2 regions of the Paenibacillus sp. E222 genome follow, and region 1 is predicted to be linked to the other one. Evidence: predicted binding sites of a transcription regulator. Region 1 holds the regulator's gene; the other holds the start of a gene.
What was found. The regulator LexA, encoded in region 1, represses DNA repair genes until DNA is damaged. The targets are predictions, from matches to a motif close to CGAACATATGTTCG.
Positions count from the first base shown of each region.

Region 2: the regulator LexA is predicted to act here: its motif matches at 1,062-1,075, upstream of HW560_RS21285 (SPL family radical SAM protein).

Region 1 covers NZ_CP058552.1:4,169,787-4,173,003, reverse strand. The annotation lists gene HW560_RS18910 (hypothetical protein) at 1-33, opposite strand, end outside; gene HW560_RS18905 (DUF896 domain-containing protein) at 160-369, opposite strand; gene HW560_RS18900 (LysM peptidoglycan-binding domain-containing protein) at 466-843, opposite strand; gene lexA (transcriptional repressor LexA) at 1,150-1,776, shown strand; gene HW560_RS18890 (aldehyde dehydrogenase) at 1,888-3,189, opposite strand.
Region 2 covers NZ_CP058552.1:4,729,424-4,732,640, forward strand. The annotation lists gene HW560_RS21275 (hypothetical protein) at 1-68, shown strand, start outside; gene HW560_RS21280 (transcription initiation factor TFIIIB) at 382-579, shown strand; gene HW560_RS21285 (SPL family radical SAM protein) at 1,266-2,099, shown strand; gene HW560_RS21290 (winged helix-turn-helix transcriptional regulator) at 2,328-2,684, opposite strand; gene HW560_RS21295 (ABC transporter permease) at 2,822-3,217, shown strand, end outside.

The sequences.
Region 1 (3,217 bases):
TTTCCGAACCGTTCTCTCGAACGAACGCGACATGAGAATCCCCCTTAGATGTTCTTTGTATCGGCTTACATAACAGTAAACCAACATTTCCCCCTATAATTTGCAACCTCTAGATAACAGGAAGAAACCTAAATATCATAATGATATCATTAGGTTTCCTTAATGTTTGAGTTTGCCTTGGTGGCCTTGATCGTTCTCATCATCTACGATTTCAATCGAATCCAGTTGTTGTCTGAAATTGCTTCGAATGTTATTCAAATAGATTTCTCTAAGCTTGGCACGTTCAGCGAGCTCTTCCTCTGTCAATCCAGTAGATTTTTGCTTGCGAGCCAATTCATTAATACGTGCTACCAGACTATCTATATCCAAGCTTGTCCCCTCCAAAAATACAAAGTCATATTAACTTTGACATGATAAGGGCAGCTTGTCAAGCTGACACGCATTAATGCGTGTGAATATGCAGTTTTATTGTGTGAATTGAGGCAGTATTAAGACTTGCCCCACTTGTATTGAAGTTGATCCAAGTTGATTGACTTTCTTAATTGCTTCTATATATATACGTGTATCCATTGTTTCCGGTTTGTGATTCAATGATATACTCCATAGTGTATCTCCTTGTGAAACTGCTATCTTCCCGCCAGGCAACAGATCATTTTCATTACCAGCAAACACTGTCAATACTGTACTGCATCCAACCAGTATAATTAAGCTTACGATTATTAATTTCAAGACCCATGTTGGGACATTACCTTTTGCAAAAACCTTCTTAAAATTCCTTATGTTCGTTTCAACCACTTCTGAATGCACCGGTTCGTAAATGCTTTGATAAGTAGAATATCTCATTAAATATCGACCTCCAAACGTTTGTTCCTATCCGTTAAAATCAATATAACACGAACACTTGTTTTGTACAATAACTTTTTAGAACAATTGTTCGCTTTTTTTTGTAACATCCTACATTCCATTATCTTTCTTCTATTGTATGGGAACTGTCATTTGCAGTATTTGATTAGACTAAAAGAAATTTTTCATCTTAATTTGCAAAAAAAACATTGATTTTATGGCATTTTATTTAGAACTTATGTTTGTACGAACGGAGGTTCTATGTTATAATTTTCCCAAACGTTACTAAAATGGGGTTGATACGGTATGTCGAAGATATCCAGCAGGCAACAGGCTATTCTGGAGTTTATACGCAATGAAGTCCGGTTGAAGGGGTATCCTCCTTCCGTACGCGAAATTGGTGAGGCCGTTGGGTTGGCTTCCAGCTCTACAGTACATGGACATCTGGATCGTTTGGAGAAGAAAGGTCTGATTAGACGCGACCCAACCAAACCAAGAGCCATTGAACTTCTCAGCCAGGAAGAGTCAGAGCATTCACATCAGTTTGCTCACAGCGTTGCTCGCATTCCAGTCGTGGGTAAAGTTACTGCAGGGGTTCCAATCACAGCAACAGAAAATATCGAAGATTACTTCCCTCTTCCTACGCATTATGTAGGCGATCAGAAAGTATTTATGCTTTCGGTCGTGGGAGACAGTATGGTTGAAGCAGGCATTGTTAACGGAGACTATGTTATCGTACGTCAGCAGCAAACTGCGGATAACGGCGACATCGTAGTAGCCATGACTGAAGACGATGAAGCAACGGTAAAAACGTTCTACAAAGAAAAAGATCATATTCGTCTTCAACCGGAAAATTCGACTTTTGAACCATTGCGTTTGAAACACGTTAGCATCCTGGGCAAAGTCATTGGCCTTTTCCGTGATATTCATTAATATGTATCTTATTGTTCACTGTTTCACAATAAGATACTTAAAGAGGTTGTCCCGTTCAACGGGACAACCTCTTTTTTTCTACATATTACTTATATTGTTCTACATTAACAACTATTCGCTGCGTTTAAGAATGCTCTTATGATGAGAGAACACATCAAAACTCTGTTGACCATGGTAAGAACCCATTCCACTTTCTCCTACGCCGCCGAATGGAAGATAATGTGATGTCATATGAGACAATGTGTCATTAATACAACCACCACCAAAAGATACTTGATTCAGAACCTGATTCTGCAGATTTTCATCTTGCGTGAAGAGATATAATGCCAGTGGTTTTGGACGGCGAACAATCTCATCTAGCATCGGGTTAAGATCAGTATACTTAAACACAGGAAGAATTGGACCAAAGATCTCCTCTTGCATCACTGGGGATTTCCAATCCACTTCCCCCAGTACTGTTGGTTCAATGAGCAGCTGATCACGTTCAGATCGTCCACCAATCACTGCTTTGCCATCTTGGAGTAACACCGCTAAACGATCAAAGTTACGTGCGTTGACAATGTGCGGAAAATCAGCATTTTGCAACACATCGTCTCCAAATTTGTCCTGAATTTCTGCACCGATCAATTCCACTAATTTGTCATGTACATCCTCATGTACAAGCAAATAGTCAGGAGCGACACAGGTTTGCCCAGCATTCAGAAATTTACCACGAACAATGCGCTGAGCCGCCAGCTTCAAATCCGCATCCTGATGAACTATGACTGGGCTCTTACCCCCTAGTTCTAACGTAACTGGAGTCAAATGCTCAGCAGCTGCCTTCATAACAATGCGGCCAACACCTGTACTGCCTGTAAAGAAAATATAATCAAACTTTTCTTTCAGCAATGCTGTACTGGTCTCGACTTCTCCTTCCATAACTGCCAGGTACTCACTAGGAAATATCTCATGAATCAAATTATAAGTCAGACGTGATACGGCTGGAGTTAATTCAGACGGCTTAATAATAGCACAGTTACCCGCAGCAATGGCTCCAATTAGAGGGCCGAAAGCCAGCTGGAACGGATAGTTCCATGGTGCAATAATAAGAGCAACTCCATAAGGTTCTGGATAAATTAGGCTTGTACCATCAGGTATAGCAGAATTTGTAGGCACAGGTTTTGGTGTTGCCCATTCCTCCAAGTGTTCCAATGCAAAATCCAGTTCACCCAACACAATTCGAATCTCGGAGCCATAAGCCTCTGTTTCAGATTTATTTAGATCCGCACGGAGTGCGTCAAGAATACGTTGCTGATATTTCTCAATTCCTTGTCTTAATTGCTGAAGAGCACGAATACGGTACTCAATAGACTTCGTTTGACCTGTATAAAAAAATGTCCGCTGTGCGGAAACCAGTTGCTTCTCTTGTTCCATATTAACATCTCCAATTAATTGTTCAAAA
Region 2 (3,217 bases), 560 kb from region 1:
GTAAATACCAATACCATATGGCAGGACATCTGCATCATGCCTTATTACCGCTTAGCAAGCTGCTATAAGTTAATTTTGTATTTTGAAGAAGGAAGGGAATAACCTTGCAGGAGTACTACTTGACGCCTATAGAAATAGTAGCGATCGGTTGGGTTGTAGCACATTTTTTAAGGTAGTTCCTTTGTTACATGACAGTCTAATTGAAATGGGTATTAAAGAAGGTGTGACTCATACTACTGATGATATAGTTTCAGATGATACGATTTCACACGTTGCTCTAATAGCCGTTTACAAAAAAATGGGATTTACGTTGATAATAGAAAGTTACATATGGACTATATAGAAACAATGAAAAGATAATTTCATTGAAGGAGGTTCGGGATGAGAAACGAAGAATGTTGTCCTGAATGTGGAGGAACAAAATTTGGGGAGGGCAAGTCGCACGGCGAAGCTAGGGTATATCCTATGAAAAAGATGCTAACATTAGGATCAGATGTTACTCATGTAATTTGTATAACGTGTGGATTTATTTTAAAAAGTTTTGTTAAAGAGCCACATAAATTTGAGGATAATAAATAAAATTGTACTGCAAGAAAGGGGACCAACAGATCAAGTTCTAACTCTGCTCAGTTAAATAAAGACTAAAGGGCATAATTGCATGAAAGTAGGGAACTTTAAAAAAATTCAGTCTTTGTTGTCGAGGGTCAAGAACATGATCCCATTCAAGTCGCTATTTTAGCGGCTTTTTTATTTTATCGGTACAAGTTCGTGTCCCAAGCCAAGGACAAGAACTTGTACCGATTACCGTATTGAACAAGAACATGTTCCTACTCCCGATTAGATGTATATCCCAAAAAAGCACATGTAGTTAAAACTTGAATAGGCAGCATTGGAGGGACGGTTTTACATTTTTTAGAATACCTAAATCTAAAAAAATAGGAAGGAACCTTTTTTAATTGTTACCACCTCGGAAAGTTACCAAGCCGTTGTACCCACAGATAAGACACAGGTTCAGAATAAGGACATTCTTATAAAAACAATAGTTTAATCTTTAATGACAACAAACAACTGTTCTTAAAACGGTTGTTTTGTTGTTAACACCCAATAGTTACATTCTGGTTCCTATCTAATAAAAAGGTGCCTACTTTTCAAGTAGCATGAGAAATTTTAAGATAAAAAGAAAGGCGGTTCATGCATAGTGTGATCGTTCAATTAACTGATTAAGTGGGAGATTAAACGAAAGTAATTGAGGGGATGGTAACATCATGCCGATTGAAATCAAAGACATTGTGTCTAAGAAAATATTAAGTGAAGTAAAGGGTTATCTTGATATTGGTTTTACTCATTCGCTAAATCCCTATACAGGTTGTGCATTTGCTTGCGAATACTGTTACGTCAGAGAAATGCCAATTCAAAAGTTTAAGGATATTCCTTGGGGATTGTGGGTGGATGTCAAGAAAAATGCAGCAGAAAACTATGTAAGGGAAGTCTCTCTTCTAAGACGCAAAAATAAACCCATAAGTATATTCATGTCATCAGCCACAGATCCTTATCAACCTGTAGAGCAGAGGGCAAACATTACAAGAAGCCTATTGGAAGAAATGGATAAAAACCCACCAGATTCACTTCAAATTCAAACTAGAAGCCCTCTGGTTGCCAGAGACCTTGATATACTACTTAAATTAAAGGAAAAATGTCGGATTCTGGTTTCAATGACAATCGAGACAGATCGCGAAGATGTGAAACGAATTTTTTCACCCTATGCTCCTGGAATAGATTTAAGAGTTAAAGCCTTGAAAAAGATAAATGACGCAGGGATATATACACAAGTATCTATTTCCCCAGTGCTACCTTTTTCACCTAATTTCGCTAACATGATACAAGGTATAACTGATCGAATTTGGATTGATACGCTACTGATAGGTGATGGTCAAATGGGGATGAGATCTGAGCGTTTAAAAATGCCAAAATTATTTGCTGCGAACGGCTGGGACAAATGGTACGAGAAAAGCATTCATCTGAAAGTGGAAAAATATTTTAAGGCAAGATTTCCATCTGAAATCATTCATGTATCTAAAAACAGCGCATATCCATTTTGATTTTATATAGCCATTCATTTTGTGAGGATCTTGCCCGTTTTTTCTTCATGCAATAGAAATATTGCAGAAACTGGTGTTCGAAGATCAACTTTCTCTTACGAGTCAATGGAGGACGCATGAGTCCTCCATTGACTTAACTTGAAGATGAAAATACAGGGTTTATGATTCCATGGGAATAATAGAGGAGCTTATTTTATTTTGAAATGACGTTGGATTAACACTTCGACTTCATTCACTCTGATGAATATCGTCTGGAAGTTCATCATTGAGTTTCTGGTATCCAAGGCCCCATGTCTCCATAGAGAATATAATTGGCTTCAGTGAATTTCCTAAATCACTTAAACTGTATTCGACTCTCGGAGGAACTTCTGCAAACACCGTACGAATGACAATTCCATCCTCTTCCATTGAACGTAAATTTTCAGTGAGAACCTTTTGACTGATCTCCGGGATACTTTTACGAAGTTCTCCGAATCGTTGAGTCCCCTTCAAAAGATCCCTCATAACCAATAACTTCCACTTGTTACCTATCAAGCCAACTGTCGTTGCCACAGGACACAACGGCAACTCTTTTTTTGAAATCACTACATTATCGCCTCCAATAGTTACTATTAGGTTCCTATATAACAAAAAGGTGCCTACTTTCAAAACGAATACATTGCTTATATTATAATTCTGTCGATGAGAAAAGCAAATGAAAATGAATGAAAGGAGGAGGGAGTTTGCAAGAAAGTTTATGGATGCAACTGAGTGACTATTTTTCGAATCATATGTTAACGTTCTTGAATTCTTGGAAAGAGCATTTAAAGATCAGTTTATTGGCATTGATGGGTTCTACACTTATCGGGATTGCATTAGGTACCTTATCAACTAAATACAATCGTTCCGAAAAATGGATCATCTCGTTATTCCAAACATTACGAATCGTTCCCAGCCTAGCGATCTTACTTCTGTTGCTTCCTATCATGGGTACTGGAATTAGGCCCGCCCTTGTTGCTCTCATTATTTTAGGAATCCCTCCTATCTTAATGAATACAGTATCCGGGTTACAAAGTGTGTCCTTGTCTTTACTTGAATCTGCACAAGGTGTAGGGATGTCTGAACGACAAATCCGATGG